One region of the Brevibacillus sp. M2.1A genome, then DNA from elsewhere that is predicted to be linked to it. Evidence: riboswitches for the same ligand, from Rfam matches in the RefSeq annotation. Region 1 holds a riboswitch; each other region holds the start of a gene.
The links. Region 1 has a riboswitch for cyclic di-GMP ahead of HP567_RS29380 (DUF5317 domain-containing protein). Riboswitches for the same ligand answer to the same signal wherever they lie in the genome.
Positions count from the first base shown of each region.

Region 1 (5,309 bases):
GTGATTGAAGAAGATACCCGTTTGGTCGAGCGCGTTCTTAGCGGAGTACCACGTGAGGATTGGTTCGAGCGACTGCGCGATACGTTCGATGATCTGACTCTTGAATTCGAAGGTGGCGAATCCAGTCTTACTGCTATAAATCGGGCAAATTCGTTGCTCACTGAGATTTTGGCAGACGAGCATAAAGATATTGTGCTTGTCAGCCACGGATGCCTGCTGGCCTTACTCATGAAATCAATAGATGACCGCTTTGGCTTTCACGATTGGGAGAAATTAAGCAATCCAGATGTCTTCAAACTTACCTGCCATTTAGAATCCAGAGAGATCGTCCGCATATGGTCGTAAACGAATAAAAACAGTTACAAGGGGCAGCTCATCTGATTGCCTCCTGTAACTGTTTTTGTGGGATGGACTCTATTCCGATAATGCTCTGTAATTCTTCGCACGGCAGTCGCTGAACGATTCTGATAAAATGCTCCGCCAATATCGGATCAAATTGGGTACCAGAACCCCGTCTGATTTCTTGAAGCGCTTCCTCCACGGGCAATCCTTTTCGATAAGGCCTGTCCGCAACCATCGCATCGAAAGCATCAGAAATGGCTAAAATTCTCGCCATCAGCGGAATCTCATCCCCGGCTAAACCATCCGGATATCCCCTGCCATCTATACGCTCATGATGGGAGCGAATCGCAGGAAGCAATTCATTGAACATCCCTGCTTGCAAAATGATCTCGTAGCCAATGACCGTGTGCTGCTTGATCTTGTCATACTCTTCGGGAGTGAGCTTTCCTTTTTTATTAAGAATTTCGTCTTCGATACCGATTTTTCCAATGTCGTGCAGGATTCCCCCGATATAAACATCCTCCACTTTTCGTTCGGCCAAACCAATATCTCTCGCAATTTCTCTTCCCCAGTAAGCTACACGCTGAGAATGTCCACTTGTGTATCGATCTCGTGCGTCAATGGAAGCAGCCATCGTCGTTAAGAAGTTGTGATTGAATGATTTGACCTCTTCTACTTTTTGCTGAAGCCTTTGAAGATTGTCATAGTAATGATGAAATACGTAGCTGATCGTAATAAACGCAATCATCATAGGAATTAGTGTTAACGGACCATATAACTCTACTAATCGTGAACCTACCCCGGCAAGAATCAAAAGCAACAAGTAAGTCGAGGTAAAGCCTTTTGCCATCATCTTTACGGTTCGCGCCCAGGTCATTTGATGAAAATAGGAGATACCCAATCCACATAAAGTCAGGTTCACAAACCAATACACAACAGCCAAAAACAAATCGCTAATAATGGGAGAAACAGTTCCGAAGCCCTCGATCCAATCCTTCAAAAACGCTACTGTCCATATTGTCATTAACAATTGCCCAATGTTAATAATAGCTTTTAGCGGATTAAACCTTACCAGGAAAGCAATGATTAAAGATTCAATAACAGCAGCCCATACTCCGACCCAGACTCCGTACAACAAGATACCCGAAAAGATAACAGCATTGTTCACTGTTAAAATCGTATTAGATATACGCACGGGAGCAAAACAGGAAAAAATGGTCAGGAGGGTGTAGGTAGATATTACCCCCCAATGTTCACGAGCAGCCCATTCAGATGAAGATGTGTAAAAAATATAGATTGCTGCAATGACAAAGCCAACCTTGACAACAATCCCTTTTATCCAAACCGCAAAATCAGTTTTTTGTCGCATAACTTTTACCTTCGCGAAGTTGTAGTAATGAAATCGGTTTATTCATCAATCGCTGAACAAGTAAAAAGGCACCTAACATAATAAAAATATCGCCGATGCTAATAATCCGAGGAATGAAAGATGGCATGTAAATGACATCCGTCAAAAACGGAAAATTTGAACTTTCCGTCAATACACTATGCTTGAAATTCGTTCCGTTTATAACTGGCTCTAAATCATAAGGGAGCTTTGCTGCTTGAACTAAATCGATTGGCATTTTTCCATTGTTAGACCAAATTGCAATCGCATTCAGAAACCAGCCGATTAAAAAAATCCGCATATCTTCAAATTCTCGATTAAAAACGAGGAAGGCCAAAATAAACACATACGCGATCGATATGAAAATGCCACCGATCGTAGGGAAGAAGGCTGCACAAGCCTGCAGCAATATGGTAACGATAAGAAGTTTCTTTTGGTTGAATTTAGGTAATTCTTTGATTCTTCCCCCTCGCAGCAATGCTACGAGAAAAGATAGGGCAATTACATCCAATAGCATGTTGTTTCCTCCAAGCTTGAAGAAAAAACACCACTCAGCCAAGCGGTGTTTGTTTCTCCAATACGCTTATTTATCCAATATGGAAGTTTGCAGAAGTAGCTGCTACGATTGCTACCACCATCATAATTGCCGCGAACCATTTTTTCATTTTCTTTTCCCCCCTTCAGGCATAGTGGAGAAAGCTGGCTTCGCTACTGTCCGTGATGCAGAGGCCAAGCGACCAAGTACAGCCCCTGCTCCCCTTTCCTTTTCCATTACGAAAAAGGTTGGATTCGCTACTGGCTCCATACGGACCAAGCGACCAGATACAGTCCGTACTTCTTCGCTTCTTTCCTACCTTTATTTTACACATAAGTGACAAAATTCGGCAATCATAGATTCATAGTCTATTGGATTTAATTCCGGCTAGTTCTATTTAACTAGAACTATGTTCACACCAGCGCCGCCAAAATCGCCTTTTGTGCGTGCAATCTATTTTCAGCCTGATCAAAAATGACAGAGCGCGATCCGTCGATAACCCCGGTCGTCACTTCCTCCCCACGATGTGCAGGCAAGCAGTGCAAGAAGAGATAATCACGATCTGCCGCTGCTACCAATTTTTCATTCACTTGATAGTCGGCAAATGCTTTCAATCGTACCTCATTTTCTTCTTCAAAACCCATACTAGTCCAAACGTCCGTGTATACAGCATCTGCCCCCATGACAGCCTCTATCGGATCGGTGGTCACCATCATTTTTCCACCGCTTTGTTTCGCGTACCCCGTAGCTTTTGCGACAATGGTTGCATCCATTTCGTAGCCTACCGGAGTTGCTACCCGCACATCCAGACCTAGCAGAGCTGCGCCCAGCACCAGTGAATTCGCCACGTTGTTTCCGTCTCCTACATAAGCGAGCTTGACTCCTTTCAGCTTGCCTTTATGCTCCCAGATCGTCAGCAGATCAGCCAAAGCCTGACAAGGATGGTACAGATCGGTCAAGCCATTGATAATAGGAATCGACGCGTGCTCGGCAAGCTCTTCTACATAGGAGTGGGAAAAGGTGCGAATCATGATGGCATCCACGTACCGAGAGAGAACTTTTGCTGTGTCGCTGATCGGCTCCCCACGTCCGAGCTGGAGCTCTTTTCCGCTCATGAACATTCCCAAGCCGCCCAACTGATGCATCCCTACTTCAAAGGAGACGCGGGTGCGGGTTGAAGCCTTGTCAAAGATCATCCCCAACGTCTTGCCTTGCAAAGGCTGGAATGGCTGTCCCAGCTTTTGCAATTGCTTGACGTGAGCAGACAGATGGAGCAGCTCCATCAATTCTTCTCCATTGAATTCATCGACGCGCAAGAAATCTTTTCCTTTATGCTTTTGTAACGGCAAGTTTTGAAAGTGTTCCAATATCTTCACTGGCTGCATGCGAGCCACCTCTTTTCTTCATAATAGACTTCACGTATAACTCGAACGTATCGACAGCGGAGAACAATGGCACACCTTGTTGTACCATCCGGCTTCGCAGAGCAAATCCGGTCCGGCCATGACGATTGCCTTTCGTCGCAGTAACGAGTGCAAAGGCCGCTTGTTCCTCTTGCAACAGATCGATCCACGCTGCTTCATCTGCAACGATATGCTTCACGACAATTCCTTCGTTTTTCAGCCACTCGGCCGTTCCCGGAGTCGCCGCCAGATTGGCACCGTCAGCTTGTATTTGTCCGATTGACTCTCTCACGCCGCCCTGCTTATCTCCATCTGCCAAAGAAATCATGACCAACTGACCTTTTTGCCAGTCGCCGTACAAATTGTCTTTGAAAGCAAAGGCTTTGCCTGCAGCCTCTTCAAAAGAATGACCCAAGCCGAGAACTTCGCCCGTCGATTTCATCTCTGGACCTAGTACCGGGTCTACGCCGTTCAACTTGATCGTGGAGAAAACTGGCGCCTTGACGACGGCAAACGGAATCTCTGGCAAAAGCCCTGTACCGTAGCCCATCTCCGACAGCTTCTCACCCAATTGTGCACGAACCGCCAATTGAACCATCGGGATACCAGTCACTTTGCTCGTAATCGGTACTGTCCGTGAAGCACGAGGATTTACCTCCAGTACATAAACCGTTTCGCCATCAATGACGAACTGAATATTGATTAACCCGACCGCTTCCATTTCCTTCGCGATTGCTTCTGTATAGCTCGCGATTTTGTGCTTGATGTCATCCGTCAGCTGAGGAGCCGGGAACAAGGCTACACTGTCGCCTGAGTGGATGCCCGCTCTCTCCACATGCTGGAAGATCCCTGGGATGATGACAGAATGTCCGTCGCATACCGCATCTACTTCTGCTTCCTTGCCTGGAACGTATTTATCCACGAGGAGTGGGAAAAACATGCTCATGTCCGGATGGCTCAACCAGTCGTGAATGGTAGCCTGCAGCTCGTCGATATTGTGGACAACGACCATACCTTGCCCGCCGATGACATACGAAGGTCGCATCAAAACAGGGAAGCCGATTTCCTCCGCGATCGCGGTTGCATCCTCCAAGGACGATACTCCTTTTCCGGGAATATGCGGAATGTCCAGCTTGCGCAGCATGGCGTAGAACAGCTCGCGGTCCTCCGCGCGTTCAATGGCTGTAAGCGATGTACCCATTACTTTCAGCCCCGCATGCTCCAGCTTGGCTGCCAGATTAATCGCGGTTTGACCACCGAACTGAACCATGACGCCCTCCACCTGTTCACGCTCTGCGATATGGAGCACATCTTCTACGTGAAGCGGTTCAAAATACAGATGGTCGGCTGTTTCATAGTCAGTGCTGACCGTCTCTGGGTTGTTGTTCACAACGACTGCCGCAATACCCCTTGCCTGAAGCGCTTTGGCTGCATGCACGGAGCAATAGTCAAACTCGATTCCCTGACCAATTCGAATGGGACCTGAGCCAAGGACCAGTACTTTGCGGCCAGACAGTGACTCAACCTCATCTACTCCTTGCCAATCCGAATAGTAGTAAGGGGTTTGGGCATCAAATTCTGCCGCACAAGTATCCACAATTTTATAAGTAGGCGTAATGCCAGATTCTTGACGAAGTGATTT
Region 1 covers NZ_JABSUY020000002.1:30,352-35,660, forward strand. Annotated here, with positions in the region: gene HP567_RS29370 (histidine phosphatase family protein) at 1-345, shown strand, start outside; gene HP567_RS29375 (HD-GYP domain-containing protein) at 374-1,711, opposite strand; gene HP567_RS29380 (DUF5317 domain-containing protein) at 1,695-2,246, opposite strand; cyclic di-GMP riboswitch class II at 2,502-2,582, opposite strand; gene argF (ornithine carbamoyltransferase) at 2,678-3,649, opposite strand; gene carB (carbamoyl-phosphate synthase (glutamine-hydrolyzing) large subunit) at 3,594-5,309, opposite strand, start outside.

Region 2 (5,309 bases), on a different contig from region 1:
ATGGGGGCGATGAGAATCAGAGAGCGGACTTCCTGCGGGTGATCGATGGCAAACTGCATCGCGATCCCGCCACCCAACGACCAGCCGGCAAGATGGATGGGCGTTGGCAAGTCCAATGCCCGAATAAACGAATGAAGGTCATCCGACCAGTCTCGCAAACCGCGTGTCGCATCAATGGGCAATGCTTCACTTGCTCCATAGCCACGCATATCAGGTGCATACAGACGGTACTGGTCACATAGAGCCGCAATGGTATCATCCCAGAACAGGTTGGCTGATGCATTGCCGTGAATGAGGAGAAGCGGTTCTCCTTCCGGTACGCCTGCTGTCAGGTAGGAAACGAGCAATCGATCGGTCTGAATCGTTTTGGTTTCGATTCTTGCATCCATCAATGATGTGCCTCCTTTCAAAGTAAAAATATCAGAATATTTCTATTATATGCCTGTTCGGTTACAAAATGAGAAAAGAAAACAACCGCCAGTGAAAGGCGGTTGCAGGAAGATTACATATGGAGACCACGCATCTGCTGTTCAATTTTCTCAAAGCCGCCAGAAACCTTAACGACTTCGTCTTTTTGCTCAGAAACGAGCACAAGCACTTCTTCCAGGCTCTCTTTGTTCTTGTCGGTAATATCTGCGTTGACTTCTACTTTTGCGCCGACTTCCTGAATCATGCTGTGAACATGGACGATGAACTCTTGCAGGTTTTTCGTTTTATCTGCGAAGTTTTGCATGTAGTTGTCTACATTGGTGAACATTTCTTGTACTTCGAGAATGCCCTCGCTATTTTTCTCAAAAGAAGTCTGCGACTCGGAAATCATATCCGATACGAGTTTCATTTTTTCGCGGATGGTCATGAGCAGGCTCGAGATCGACTCGGACGATAGCTTGGAGGACTCTGCCAGCTTGCGTACTTCATCTGCGACGACAGCAAATCCTCGGCCGTGTTCGCCTGCGCGAGACGCTTCAATCGTGGCATTGAGTGCCAACAGATTGGTTTGTGCAGAAATCTCGGAAATGGTTTGGATGATTTTTCCAATCGATTCGGTTTCTTTATTGAGCTCTTGGATTAGCTGGTTCGTACCTTGGATGTCCTTGATGAATCGTTCAAAGTCATTACCGATGTTGCCAATGCGTTTTCCACTCTCGCTAGTGGCTTCCTTGGTCGATTCTACGTACTCATGCATCTCTGTAACAGAGCGGGTCATGTCCTCAACTTGCAAATTCGTCGAGCTCATTTCCCGACGCAGCTCGTCTGTATTGCTGGTCTGGACAGTAAAGGACTCCATGATGTCTTGCAGGGAAGCGACGGTTTCGACAGCGCGAACATTGACACCGTCCGTTACCTTGTTCAAATTCTCTTGATAGTCTTGCATAGAGGTGAGTGATTCATTGATCTTATCCAGAACACGTTGCAACGATTCCTTCGAGGCAATCGCTTCTTGCTTCTGTTGCTCACTTTCCTCTTGCAACTTGTTATTGAATACAGCATGCATCATGCTCGTGATAGAGACAAAGCAGAAGGTGAGCAGGAAGTACATCAGATCGAGATTGCTTGTCGAATGGAAAATCGTTTCTCTTTGTGTCAGGAAGTAGTAAGAGACAATGCCCAATGTCGATACAATCGTCAAAATATTGATGAGTCGGTCTTGATAAATCCCCATGACTGCTACGAAGAACATAATGGTCATGATATTGATCATATGCGGGTCCAGTCCGACTACGATGAACATGAAGATCCCGATTACGGCGAAGTTAAAGAACTTCATGAAGGGCGCTGCTTTTTCACGGAAGCTCGGGCGATTAGAGATGTAAGCAAAAGGTGCCAGTACGCCATACAAAATACCCAGAATTGTGAAAACGAATGTGTACGAAACGCCTAGAAAGAGGTTTAAGACCTGAACAACCGTAATAATACTTGCGAATACGATTACGACCCAATTGTTTCTTCTTCTCAATAAATCAATTTTATCCATGTTATCCATGTTACCCACCTACCTCGACTTTTACTTGGTTGGATGACGACGTATTGTACCAGGAATATTTCGGATCGTGCTTATTGTCATAGACATCTTTTAGATGGAAAAGGGTCGGAATCGCATCGGCCCCTTTGTAAAAGACGATATCTTTGGTCTGAGTTGCTTTTACTTGATACTTCGTGTTAATAAATTTAAAAAAGGTCGGATCTGCTACCCCGATTGCGTGGGTATAACCATGCTTTTCAGCGTAATCTATCATCAGGCAAATTCCTTTTTGCCCCAGTTGTCCGCGGTATTTCGGCAGAACAGCGAGACTGTCTACCTCCATTACTTTCATATCTTCTGTAACAACATCCTGAAAAAGTGATTTCATATAAGCACTTGATTTGGAAAAGGGCGTCATTTCAAATGTTCCACCTGCTTCACCATCTTCGGCGATTAAGAGGAACTGAGCCGAGCCTTCTTTCGCGTACTCCATCTCGAAGCCCATGCTTGTCCATACTGTTTCTTTGATTTCATGAAATTTGGCTAACTCTTGTACGGTTTCTACTTGTTTGTACATAACTTCTCCACTCCATCATTTTCTGATTACCGTGTTGTGTATGTTTGACGTCTCAAAAGTTATGTTTTTCCATCTGTTACAAAAATGAAAGTGCTTTCATCCTCCTTTCAAAAAACGAAACACAAAAAAAGGCCGTTCCATCGAAATGGAACAACCGAAGCTACCAACATCGAAAAATAGTCTCAAGATGATGGCAACCCGGCTATCATGGTCAAAGACTGTAGACCCGTGGTTTTGCGTCGCCACCTTTCGATGACTTTGCCTTTTTCATTTTTTAGCAAAAATTGTAAAACTGTGTCGAATTTTGCTAGACATAATCATGCAAAATATAAGCCATTTGTATTAGCTTTGTCAAGTTTTGGTAGGAAGAAGTAACTAATTGTTCATAATATATGAACGTACGAAAAAACCAGTTGCCGTATCAACTGGTTCTTCATTAAATAGGGAGTAGGGCGTTAGGTTAGGGTGCGCAGAATGTCTATAACTTCAGTAGGCTCCATTCGCTTTTTGTAGTCAGGATCTAAGAATACTGACCGGATTACGCCCTGTTCATCGAGGATATAAGTAGCCGGTATGGGGAGTGTCCAGGAATCGTCGCTATTAAAATGATTGAGATCGATATCCAATGATCGGTAGGTATCATGTAAATACTCAGGCAGTCTGAATATGAGTCTATATTTTTCTGCTACCTGATTATTGGTATCGCATAACACGGGGAAGCTCAGACGATTGTTCTCTTGCATAGTAAGAGAGTGTGCAGGAGATTGTGGACTAATGGCAAACAATTGAGCACCCAGAGAGGTTATCGTATCGAGCTGTTTTTGGTACGCTTGCATCTCCAAATTGCAGTAGGGGCACCATGATCCACGGAAAAATGTGAGGACGACAGGACCTTTTATGATTTCTTCCGACAAGGTAATATTCTTGCTAGTGTGATCGTTCAACGTGAAATCAGGCGCAATCGAACCAATCGGCAAGCCCTTTGCCAGTTCAGAGGTCCGCAGCTCCTCAATTGATCTTGTAAATGCATCTGTTACTTCACGGGTGAGGAAGTCTGCTATTTGAATGGTTGTAAAATCTAGCTCTTCGCGCAGGCTCTGAAAATGTGGTTTATCCATATGTCGTTCCCCTCTTTTTCGAAAGAATAGTAGAAGCCATGGCTTTACGATATCTTTCTTTTTGAGCGAAAGATGTAAACTGGATTACATTTTCTTCAAAATCCTGTCCCGCTGAATAGAAATAGATTTAAAGCCTGTTTGAATCAGTTCTTCTCTTGCTAAAGCACGTAATGCTACCGTCACAGCTTCCCTGGATGCCCCAACAAAATTGGCGATTTCTTGATGGGAAAGAGGTAAGTCAATTTGTTGAAACGCCGAACTGTTAGGATTGCCAAATTGATCGGCAAGCTTTACCAACGTGGAAATAATGCGATCTTGTAAAGGGAGAAGGGCAAGATTTTCGGCTGCTTGGCTGATCGAAACCATTCTATCGCTAATGACCTTCATGATCTTCATCATCAGTTGCGGATGTTCGATGATGTAGCTTTCAAATTTTGCTTTGCTCATTTTACAAATGAGGCAGTCTTCGATGGCTTCTATATACATCTCCCTTGTACCTAATGAGAGGAGATCCACTTCTCCAAACACATTGCCTTCCCCGAGGATATCGAATGTGAACTGCCGACCATCCCGATTTACTTTATATAAGCGTACCTTTCCCTGTTTGATGAAGTAGAAGCCTTCTGAAAAAGTTTCTGGTGTTTGAATGCACGTATTTTTGGGGAAAGGGGTTAGAGAGGTTAATTGATCAATTAAGCGCAAACTATCCTCGGATAATGAATTCAACAAATAAAATTGGGATAAATGTGTGATTCGGTTCATCATTTCTGTTCAGTGCGACTTTTCAGGATCGTTCTTTTCGCTTTGGTGATAATTCTTTTTGTTTCCTTTGTATCAGAGGTTTTTAGCCACTCGTCACAAAGTTGTGTCACCCAGTCTGGTTGTGATTTACTCGCATCGTTCAACCAATTCCCTACAGAATCTTGAACATATTTGGCTGGATCTGACTTCACTGGTGTGAGCAAAGGCAGGCAGCGAGCGGGCTCATTTTTCAATGCGTCAATATGCTTACACCAGACACCACGCGGGCGTGTGGCTTCTACCGCAAAACGGCGAATATTTTGGTCGGTATCAAGTACCCATTCACTCAGGAGTTGAATGGAATGGTTCAGATCATGCAAGAGAGAATCTCGAATCGCCATCCATGCGATCTCTCTCACCCCAAAATGATGATCAGCCGCGAATTTTCTTATTTGGGCTAGTTTTTCTTCTAAAGATAAGGTGTTGTCCAGGCCGATAATATAGGCACTCCAGCAACGTACACTGTCTGACTTGTGGTTGGCCAACGATAGGAAAACAGAAGACGTAGCTGTGGGTTCACCCGATTTGTGTAAGATCGCAAGCAGTTCTTGTCCAATCAGACGGATAGCTTTCATTCCGCTCGTTGATCCGGTCTCTTCTAATTGACCAACAAGTTGAGGGACATACGCACCTAACGTAACATGAGGCAGAACGATTCGTAACAAATGCATATGATCAACAGCCTGCCATTCAGTCAAATTGACGCTTTCTAATTCTCCAGCATGAAGGAGTGCTAATACATTGTCAGGGATGAGTGAGGCTTTACTTGCTCCTTTTCTCGTGTGTACCGAATCTGGCATTTCAACAAACTCCTTATCGCAGTAATGGTAAAAGTATACATAAAAATCAC
Region 2 covers NZ_JABSUY020000001.1:1,721,356-1,726,664, forward strand. Annotated here, with positions in the region: gene HP567_RS08505 (alpha/beta hydrolase) at 1-389, opposite strand, end outside; gene HP567_RS08510 (methyl-accepting chemotaxis protein) at 503-1,993, opposite strand; gene HP567_RS08515 (GNAT family N-acetyltransferase) at 1,986-2,540, opposite strand; cyclic di-GMP riboswitch class I at 2,730-2,813, opposite strand; gene HP567_RS08520 (peroxiredoxin-like family protein) at 2,996-3,658, opposite strand; gene HP567_RS08525 (Crp/Fnr family transcriptional regulator) at 3,743-4,420, opposite strand; gene HP567_RS08530 (DNA alkylation repair protein) at 4,420-5,259, opposite strand.
Region 2: linked by a shared signal. The riboswitch ahead of HP567_RS08515 (GNAT family N-acetyltransferase) and the one ahead of HP567_RS29380 (DUF5317 domain-containing protein) in region 1 are both predicted to bind cyclic di-GMP.

Region 3 (5,309 bases), on a different contig from region 1:
CCACTCATCTGGCTACAGGCACAAATCCATGGAAATGAACCCGCATCCGGTGAATCTGCTCTTTTGATCGCCAAATGGCTGGCAGAAGGAAAACTTGGCGCCGATCTCTTGGATAAAGTAAACATTGCGATTGTTCCCCGCATCAATCCAGATGGCTCCTACCAGTTCAAACGCTACATCGCGACAGAGCTGGATGCCAACCGCGACTACATGAAGGTAGAATATCCAGAAGTGCAAGCGGTTCACCAAGCCATTAATGCCTATCAACCTGATGTGGTGCTTGACGCCCACGAATACGGCGTCTCTTCCAACCAGCTTCGCGATGTTGGAGAAAAAGGCGCGATCTCTTCCTACGATGTTCTGATCTCCTCTGCGAAAAACTTGAATATCCCCGCAAACCTGCGAAAAATGTCAGACAACCTGCTCTTGGCTGACGTTCAAAAAGCACTCGACAAGGAGCAGCTTTCTCATCACGCTTACTATACGCTGGCAAAAGGCAAGGACGGAAAAGTGACCGCAACAGAAGGCAGCACAGAGACAAGAATCGGACGCAATGCTCTTGGATTGAAAAACACATTGACGTTTTTGGTGGAGACACGCGGCATTGGCATTGGACGCGCCGATTTTGAGCGCCGTGTATTCAGCCAGGCCATGACTCACGCTGCTGTCATTCAATCAACAGCGGTCAACGCCAAAGCAATCAAGTCCGCCGTGATGCAAGCACGCGAAGAAATCACGGAAAAAGGCAAAAAGGCAAACGACAACGACAAACTCGTCATCCTGAGTGATAATAAGCGCGTACCAGATCAGTCTCTCGAAGTGGTCGATCTAGCCACCGCAAAAAAAGTCTCTACCCCCATCGACTGGGTAAGCTCCACGGATGCCTATCCCATACTCGAACGCGAGCGCCCCACTGCCTACCTCATGCCTCCTGGCTACCATGACGTCGCGACCAAGCTGGAATTGCTCGGTGTTTCGGTAAGCAAGCTATCAAAAGAAACGACCATAGCGGTAGAAAGCTACACCATTTTGGAAAACAAGGTGAATACGATTTACGAGAATGGGCATTTCACCAACCAAGTGACTGCAAATGTAACAGAAACAACGAAAACCTTTCCTGCGGGTAGTTACGTGTTCAGCATGGCCCAGCCAAACGCGAACTTCATTGCGTTAGCCCTGGAACCGGAATCAGTGGACAGCTACGTCACGTTTAACTTCTTGCCCGTTGAAAAGGGCGATGAAGTCCCGGTGTATCGCTATATGCTGGAGCAACCGCTACCCACCACACAAAAGAATTAAAGGAAAAATTCCCCTCTCTAAAGTTAGACTCCTGAGAGGGGAATTTTGTTACATGTATGGGCTTACTTTATTTCAAACACTTCTTGGGCAAGCCCTGCCAGCTTTTGCGTATTGCCGCTCACTTCGACCATCGTCGCGGAAATTTCCTCTGTAGCGGCTGCCTGACTCTCCATGGTTTGATTGATCAGTTCAATCGAGTTTTGCAGAAGGGTTATCAAATCCCGGATGGAATCCGTGGTTTGCTTGATTTTGTCTGCATTCGCCCTGGAATCAGTCGCCATATTGCGAACCTCATTCGCAACGACAGCGAACCCACGCCCTGCATCTCCTACTCGCGCAGCCTCAATGCTCGCATTTAGTCCCAAAATGTTACTTTGATCAGCGATTTTTTTCACAGCGAGTGTAATTTGCTCGATCTCGGTCGTACTTTGGCTGACATCATTGGCTTGCTCTGAGATCGCCTTCATTTGCTCGTTCAAATTCCCGATCTGCACGGCCATCTCGTGTGTGGTGGCACTCACCTGCTCGACGACACTCGAGAGATTTGCAGCGATTTCATACAGCTCATTGGCTCGCTCCATACTCGAACCAATGCCGACACCGCCAATGACTTTTCCCGTGTGATCATGCAGGGGAATCGCCCGTGCGACGAGAGGGAAACCAAACAATTCCTTGGGGACCATCATCGCCTGCTTGGTGTTTTTTCGAATCGCGTTGGTGATCACATCTCCTTCCTGGAGTGGATCACCAGGCTTGACTTGCAGTGCAAATGTTTGGGCAGGTACATTGCACAATAGCTTTTCCGTGTCGTAGACCCCAATGGTAATGTCATCGGAGAGCAAATCATTTAAATAGGGGGCAACCTTGATGAAAGCCTCAAGCAGTTCTGCGTTTTTCCCCTTTTCGGAAGCTTCTGTTTCGTTCCATTCTTCGTATCCGTTCATGACCCTCTTCACCTCTATATTTTGCTGGCATTAGTACGGAAATTGACGCTTCTTGTGCTGAACCGAAATCCATTTCAGCGTAGTAAACTCTTCTAAGCTCCATTGACCATTCAATCGTCCCAACCCGGAGTGCTTTTCACCGCCGAACGCCACGATTGGCTCGTCATTGATCGTTCCATCGTTGATGTGAATCATGCCGGTCTCAATGCGCTTGGCCATCTCGGCACCTCTCTCCAGATCGCGGGTGTGAATTGCCCCGGACAATCCAAATGGTGTCTCGTTTGCCATGCGAATCGCTTCTTCCTCGGAAGCAAACGACATGATGCAAACAGCCGGACCAAACAGCTCTTTGGATGTAATCGACATGTCTGTGGTCACTCCTGTCAAAACAATCGGTTCGACCACGTTTCCTTTTACTTCCCCTTTCAGTGCAGGAACGGCTCCTTCGCGTATCGCCTCATCGATCGTTGCCATCAGATTGGCGACTTGCCGTTGATTGATGAGTGGACCGATTACCGTGTCAGGATCATTCGGGTCGCCTACCTTGAGTCCAGATACTTTTTCCACGTACAGATCGAGGAATTTATCGTATACATCTTGGTGAACCAGAACCCGGTTAGCTGACATGCAAATCTGACCTTGGTGGGTAAAACGGCTGAATACTGCTGCATTGACGGCATACTGGAGATCCGCATCCTCCAAAACGATCAGCGCACTATTGCCGCCCAGCTCCAAAATCGCCTTTTTGAAATGCTTCGCTGCCACCTGCGCGATATGGCTCCCAACTTGGCTAGACCCTGTAAACGAAAGGATGCGCGGAATCGGGTGGGAGACAAAACCATCGCCAATTTCAGCGATGTCCGTCACTACGACGTTAATCAAGCCTTTGGGCAGACCTACTTCTTCAAAAATTTTCGCGATGAGAGTCCCACCCGTGATTGGCGTGTGCTCATGCGGTTTGAGGACGACACCGTTGCCCGCGCCAAGAGCTGGAGCCACAGACTTCATCGACAGATAGAACGGGAAATTGAACGGACTGATGACGCCGACAACTCCTGCGGGAATCCGATACAAGCGGTTTTCTTTTCCGTCAACGGGAGAAGGCAGAATTTTTCCTTCCATCCGCACTGGGAAGGTAGCCGCCTCGCGAATAATATCCTTCACAAGCCCGATCTCAAAAAACGCCTTCAATCGGGTTCCGCCCAATTCACGAATGATGATCTGAATGATTTCTTCTTCATGCTCTTCGATATAGTGAACAGCACGCTCCAACATTCGAGATTTGGTATAAGCATTCACTTCGTCCCACTCTTTTTTCGCGTGGGCTGCCGCCTTGTAAGCCGCGTCGATATCCTCCAGATTTGCCATTTTGAATTCTGCGATGACTTCCCCGTTGTAAGGGTTGATATCTTGCAATGTCTTCACGCCAAGCCCGTCGCGCCACTCCCCATTGATGTACTGCTTGTCCAATGTTTGCAGGATTGACATGCTACAACCTCTCCCTTTTGTAAAGTAAAATAGGCCCCTTTCGCATGAAAGGAGCCGTAAAACTAAAACAGCAAAATACACTGCTCGTTGGCAACCCGGCTGCCATCGTAACGTGTACATTAGGCCCGTGGCTTTGCGTCCCCAATTTTCAATGGGTTTGCCCATTCATAGCGAATGCTGATAATATTTTGTCGAAAAAAGGAAAGATATGGAGAATCATACTTAGATTATAGTACTCTATTCCTAATAGTCAAACGAAAACATGTAAATATTTCGTGAAAGGAAGTAACAAATATCAAAAAGCCCGCATCGCTTGGATACGGACTCCTGGTTCTTCTTCCTTATGCTCACAATAACGATTTGACATTCTTTACGCTCGTCGCGAGCATTTGCTCCGTCGCGTTGGCGTCCCTTATGTGCTTGGTCAAGCCTTCATTCAGCTCGTCCAGCAAACCCTTTGCATCACTTACCTGCTGGGACACATCATCAGCAAATCGCTTTTGATGCGCGATGATTTCCATCACACCCGACACTTCGACGTTCAGTACCTGGAAAGCGTTCACGATCTGATCTGTCTTCTGTGCAGCATCCTTGCTGATAGAAAGTCCATTTTTGATTGCACTGCTGCTTTTTTCACTGTTAGACAATGCTTCTTTTGTTTCTTCCTGAATCTTGCCAATCAATTCTGCAATCGTCTTGGTCGAGTTCGCTGTCATCTCGGCCAGCTTCCGTACCTCATCCGCTACGACGGCGAAGCCTCGGCCTTGTTCACCTGCACGTGCCGCTTCTATCGCTGCATTCAGGGCGAGAAGGTTGGTCTGATTCGCAATGTCGCTGATCACCTTGACGATGCTCGTAATTTCCGAAGAGCTCTCTTCCAAGCGGCTCATGGACTTGGACGTATGGACCGATTCTTTGTCGAGCAGGCTCATGACCTGCACAACGTCCGTCATCGCCTTCTTGCCTTCATCTGCACACGCTACCGATTGTTTACAGATGTCTGTCAGGCGCTCTCCTCGAACCGACAACTGGCTCGCAGATTCATCATCCCGCTCGTTAATGGCCTGGATATTATCTACGACACGCTTCATCCTTGTCACCAGTCGCACCATTTGATCGGATTCGGCGTTTATCGCCTGGTTTGAACTGAGGATCGCACCCATCTGTTCGTAAAGATCGCGAAGCTCATGTTTCCAAGCGTCTTGCTGTCCTGTCATTGTGGTTGTGGCTGTCGTCGCTGCTGTCTCTTTTTCTGCCAGGCCTTTGTCTTTTTTCCAAAACATCCGCTTCCCTCTCCTCTGTACCCATCAATTGTCACCTCGGCGGCTATATACGCGGGACTCGATTATTCCCGGATGTTGTTTCGCCAAGCTCAGCAAGTTTTCCAAGAAATAATAGTGACCCTCCAAGAGCTCCACGTCTTTACGCTCAAAATGCTTCGCCTGCAAATACTGCTGCATTTCCAAAGCATAGCGCTCCAGTTTATCGTGAAAATCGTTGGCACGAAGCATTTGCTCCACTTCTGGATATTCCGTTTTCAGGCGACTTAGCTCGCTGTATACACGCCCACCCTCCAGA
Region 3 covers NZ_JABSUY020000001.1:5,098,287-5,103,595, forward strand. Annotated here, with positions in the region: gene HP567_RS24360 (M14 family metallopeptidase) at 1-1,299, shown strand, start outside; gene HP567_RS24365 (methyl-accepting chemotaxis protein) at 1,362-2,243, opposite strand; gene HP567_RS24370 (aldehyde dehydrogenase family protein) at 2,274-3,731, opposite strand; cyclic di-GMP riboswitch class I at 3,818-3,903, opposite strand; gene HP567_RS24375 (methyl-accepting chemotaxis protein) at 4,079-5,014, opposite strand; gene HP567_RS24380 (hypothetical protein) at 5,039-5,309, opposite strand, start outside.
Region 3: linked by a shared signal. The riboswitch ahead of HP567_RS24370 (aldehyde dehydrogenase family protein) and the one ahead of HP567_RS29380 (DUF5317 domain-containing protein) in region 1 are both predicted to bind cyclic di-GMP.

Region 4 (5,309 bases), on a different contig from region 1:
GTTGAATAATCGTTCGCAGGTTGAGCACCATTGTGTTTACTGATTGGGATAGCTGTCCAACCTCATCCTTGGTTCGAATTTGCAGGGGTTGTACAGTCAATTCACCCTCGGAAATGCGGTTAGCCACGGAGGCAACTGCCGCAATAGGGCGTGAGATTTGTCGGGAAACAGCGTATGCGATTGCGGTCACGACAGCGACAACAACGATGACAATGATCCTAACCATGGTAGTAACGGATGAAACCGCAGACGTTATGGACTCGACAGGGATATGCAGATACAAACCAAAGTTGGTCTTGGGAATGGGGGAGTAGGTGACAACGTATTCCTTGCCGTTGTCCGAGTAGCTGTATGAGCCCTTTTCCGTTTTTCCTGATTTAAGGATTTCCATTAATGGTTGCGGCAGAGCGGATTCCTCAAGGGGTTTTCCGATCAGATCCTGGGTAGGATGGTACTGAATTTGATCCTTGTTATCAACGAGAATCGGATAACCATCGTTGCCTACTTTCAAATCTTTGAGAAAGGTAGCTGTGAAGTCATCTACATTGACGAGCCCGGTCAAGACACCGAGCTTCTCATTGTTTTTCGTTTTTACAGGGGAAGCGACGATGATAGAGCGATTGCCGGTTGTCTTTGCAACAAGAACATCGGAGAAGCTAGGCTTGTCCTGCATACCGTCTTTGAAGAATTGGCGCTCGCCAAGATTGATTCCAACGCTTTTGGGGAACGTATCAGCCGTTACTTTTCCATCGCTTGCGATAAACGTATTCCCGTCATACAGTTTCATTTCCTCGGTAAACTTGCGGATGAATTCGTTTTTTGCCGCGGAATCATCGGATTGAATATCCGAGGTGCGGGCTAAAATTTGAATTTCTGTCATACGCCGGTCCAGATATTGATCCATAGCTATGGCTGTACTGGAAGTAAGGTCAACATAGGATGATTTTTGTTTATCAATCAAAATGGATGAAAAGCTGTTCGTGATAAACAAAGAAACGGCAGTAAGTGGAATGACAGCCACGATGAGAAACCAAAGGATCATTTTGTTCCTGAGCTTGTTGAACAAAAACATAGGTTTTTCCACTCCTAATCCGTGAATGCAAAATAGAAACAGGTAGACTGCTGAGATTTACTCAGCAGTCTGACAAAATATTAATAGCCCATTGCAGCGCCTTCACCGCGAGGGTCAGCACCGCCAAATTTTACATTGGTTTGCGGGTCAATCAGGATTGCGCCGGACTGTCCCATCGCGTCGGTATAAGCTGCTTCCAGCTTTTCGACTGGATGCCCACGTTTAATGAGCTCGTCCAGGACTTCTTGAGGGATGCGGCTTTCCACCTTGAGATTGTTGGAAGCAGATCCCCAGTTGCGTCCATGCAGCCATCTTGGCGCTTCAATTGCGTCTTGCACGCTGAAACCAAAGTCGACAATACGTGTGACGAGAGCGGCTTGCGTTTGCGGCTGTCCTTCTCCCCCTTGTGTTCCGTAAAGGAGATAAGGCTTGTCCCCTTTGAAGAGCATCGCTGGGTTAATTGTGTGGAAGGTGCGTTTGCCTGGTTCCAAGTGATTGATGTGTTTGGAATCCAAAGAGAAATAACTTCCGCGGTTTTGCAAAAGGACACCCGTATCTTTCGCTACGATGCCGGAACCCCAGTCAAAATAGTGACTCTGAATGATGGACACGGCATTTCCATCTTTGTCGACGATCCCGAACCAGGTTGTATCGCCTTTTGGATCAAGCGGTTCTACGGATTTGGCTGCTTGCTTCATATCAATACGCGCAGCTAAATCTTTCCCATGCTGCTTGGACAACAGCTCATCTACAGGGATATCCGCAAAGGCTGGGTCAGTCAGCCATTTGTCGCGGTCAGCAAAAGCCTGTTTGGTAGCTTCCACAATCGTGTGATAGTAATCGGGTGTTCCTTCACCCATGCTCTTAAGGTCAAAGTTATTCAAAACATTAAGAATGGAGAGTGATGCCATGCCTTGGGAGTTAGGCGGAACGTTGTATGCTTTGTATCCGCGGTAGTCTACCGTAATAGGATCTGCCCAAGTGGAGGTATGCTTCTCAAAATCTTTCAACGTGAGCAATCCGCCGTTGGCTTGCATGTCTGCTACGATTTTTTTAGCAACTTCTCCTTTATAAAAACCGTCAGCGCCTTTTTTCGCAATGATTCGCAAAGTATTGGCAAGGTCCTTTTGTTTGAGAATTTCGCCTGCTGCATAAGGATCGCCGTTGGGCTTCAGGAATGTTTTACGGAATCCATCAAAACGTTGAAGATTCTTCAAGTCATTGTCAGTTGGATCTGTCGCGTATTTTGTCCAATACACTTGGTTGGGGGAGACTGGATATCCGTTTTCGGCGTATCCAATGGCAGGCTCCAGCAGTCTGTTCCATTGAAGCTTGCTGTTGCCCATTTTTTTATGGGCGTAGTTGTACGCCTCCCACCAGCCGGAGACAACTCCAGGGACAGTGTTTGCCGATTCATAACCGCGGGACGGGATTTTTTCGTAGCCTTTGCCTTTGTAATAGTCGATGGTTGCCTTTTCGCCTGCACGACCACTGCCGTTCAGTGCCTTCAGCTCTTTTGTTTTGGCATTGTAGATGAGCCAGAAGTTATCTCCGCCAATGGTTGTGTAATGAGGGTAGACAACAGCTAAGGTGGAAGCGGCTGTAATAGCAGCATCTACTGCGTTTCCACCGTCTTCCAATGTCTTCAGGGCCGCAGCCGTAGCCAGATAGTGAGGAGTCGTCACCATAGCGTTCGGTGACATCGATGTTGGACGGTTAGCAGCTTGTGCCCCAGAGAATGTTGATAGCCCGATGACAGCAGTCAGCGCGACGGTCGAGAGTTTCTTCAAGAATGACATTCCTATGAAACCTCCTTCATGATGAATAGAATAATGATTTCATTAAACCGGCTATCCGCTGTTGCCTCACCTCCTTTAAAAGTTAAAAATACACAAACATACAAAAATAGACAAAAATAGACATTGCGCGCGCAAAAAAAGACCAATGATATAGGATCATTGGTCTCGTCCTACATCAATACTTCGGTAGCTGGCAAGCGTGTCCGCTGTTGCGGAGGTAGCCCCTGTAGCTTTGCGTCGCCGGATTTCCCCGGGTATGCCGTTTCGATATCAATGGGTGAAACATAAAATGACATGACACAAATAGTGATTCGATCGTTGTGGGAAAATGTTCCTAAAAGTCCGTTTGCCAATAATATAGACTATTTACCATTTGTGGTAAATAAGAAAAAATATTTTAATCCAGAAAAATAGTCAGGAATGCTATAGGAAAGGTTGTTTTTCGCATACATTCACACACCTCCTGGGGCAGAACTGCTTATGATGATAAAAAGGCACATTCGCCAAGGAGTGAAACAAAGACCATGATGCATCCCGATACAGAATTGCGCTATATCAACGATGAGATCGGGTACGGTGTGTTTGCGACAAGGTTTATCCCAAAAGGAACGATTGTATGGGCACAGGATGATTTGGATCAGGTATTGGACCCTGCATTTGTGGAAAGACTTGACTCATTACGAAAACAGGACGTACAAAAATATTCGTTTAAGAACCAGTTCGGAAAGTACATTCTTTGCTGGGATAAGGCAAGGTACGTGAACCACAGCTTTCATGCGAATTGTGTGCCGACCATGTATGATATGGAATTGGCAGCACGGGATATTTTACCGGGCGAAGAGCTGACCGATGATTACGGAACGTTAAATTTGGATGAACCTTTTGATTGTTTGCCCGAGTCTGACACGGAACGCTCCCGCGTAATGCCTGATGATTTGCTTCGGTATTACCCGCAGTGGGATCGGATTGCAGCGGAAGCATTCCAACGTTTCAATCATGTTGAACAGCCTTTGCTACATCTCATTTCCCCGAAGCATCTCGAAACGATTCGTGGAATCACGGAGCAGCGCTTAGCCATTGATTCTGTCGTTCACCTGTATTGCAGGTCACAATGGCAAACGAGGCAGCAATGGGAGACGTGAGCGGGTCGGTCAACGACCCGATTTTGTTGAACTCTGGGTAGAGAATCAGTATTATGGAATGTAAAGGTGAAGTGAAAGGTTGATTTCATTGGAAAACAAGGTAGCGGCATCCAATTTTATCCGCAATATCATGATTGATGACTTGCAAGAGGGCAAAGTAAAGGAAATCATTACCCGCTTTCCCCCAGAACCGAACGGGTATCTCCATATTGGACATGCAAAAGCGATCTGCCTCAACTTTGAGTTGGCTCGAGAATTCTCCGGCAAGGCCAACCTGCGTTTTGACGATACGAACCCGGTGAAGGAAGACATCGAATACGTAGAGGCCATCAAAAGGGACGTTCAATGGCTTGGCTTCGAATGGGACGGGTTGTTTTTTGCATCTGATTACTTTGAAGAGATGTACAACCGTGCGGTGCTGTTGATTAAAAAAGGTCTGGCTTACGTAGACGATCTTTCTCCAGAAGATATGCGGAAAATGCGCGGAACATGGACAGAGCCAGGCACAGATAGTCCGTTCCGCAGCCGGTCAGTGGAGGAAAACCTGGATCTGTTTGCACGTATGCGCCAAGGGGAATTCAGGGACGGAGAAAAGGTGCTTCGTGCGAAAATCGACATGGCTTCTCAAAACTTCAACATGCGTGATCCGGTTCTGTATCGGATCTCCCATGCAACGCATCACAACACAGGTGACAAATGGTGCATCTACCCGATGTACGACTTCGCTCATCCGTTGGAGGATGCCATTGAGGGCGTGACACATTCTCTGTGCTCACTGGAATTCGAAGATCATCGCCCGTTGTACGATTGGGTAGTCCGCGAGTGCGAAATGGAGAATGTGCCTCACCAGTACGAATTTGCCCGCTTGAACCTGACGAACACCGTTATGAGTAAACGCAAGCTGAAACAGCTTGTCGATGAGAATGTAGTAGACGGCTGGGATGACCCGCGCATGCCAACCATCGCAGGCTTCCGTCGTCGCGGCTATACACCGGAAGCAATTCGTACATTCGCCCGTGAAGTAGGGGTAGCGCGCGCGAACAGCACCGTTGACGAGAAAATGCTGGAGTACTTCATCCGCGAGGACTTGAAGCTGAAGGCACCACGTACGATGGCTGTATTGAATCCATTGAAGGTCGTCATCACGAACTATCCGGAAGGACAAGTCGAGATGCTCGAAGCGGAGATCAATCCAGAGAACCCAGAGATGGGAAATCGTCAAATTCCGTTCTCCCGCGAAATCTACATTGAGCAGGACGATTTCATGGAAAACCCGCCGAGCAAGTATTTCCGCCT
Region 4 covers NZ_JABSUY020000001.1:151,804-157,112, reverse strand. Annotated here, with positions in the region: gene HP567_RS00700 (methyl-accepting chemotaxis protein) at 1-1,072, opposite strand, end outside; gene ggt (gamma-glutamyltransferase) at 1,153-2,871, opposite strand; cyclic di-GMP riboswitch class I at 3,054-3,142, opposite strand; gene HP567_RS00690 (SET domain-containing protein) at 3,396-4,013, shown strand; gene HP567_RS00685 (glutamine--tRNA ligase/YqeY domain fusion protein) at 4,093-5,309, shown strand, end outside.
Region 4: linked by a shared signal. The riboswitch ahead of ggt (gamma-glutamyltransferase) and the one ahead of HP567_RS29380 (DUF5317 domain-containing protein) in region 1 are both predicted to bind cyclic di-GMP.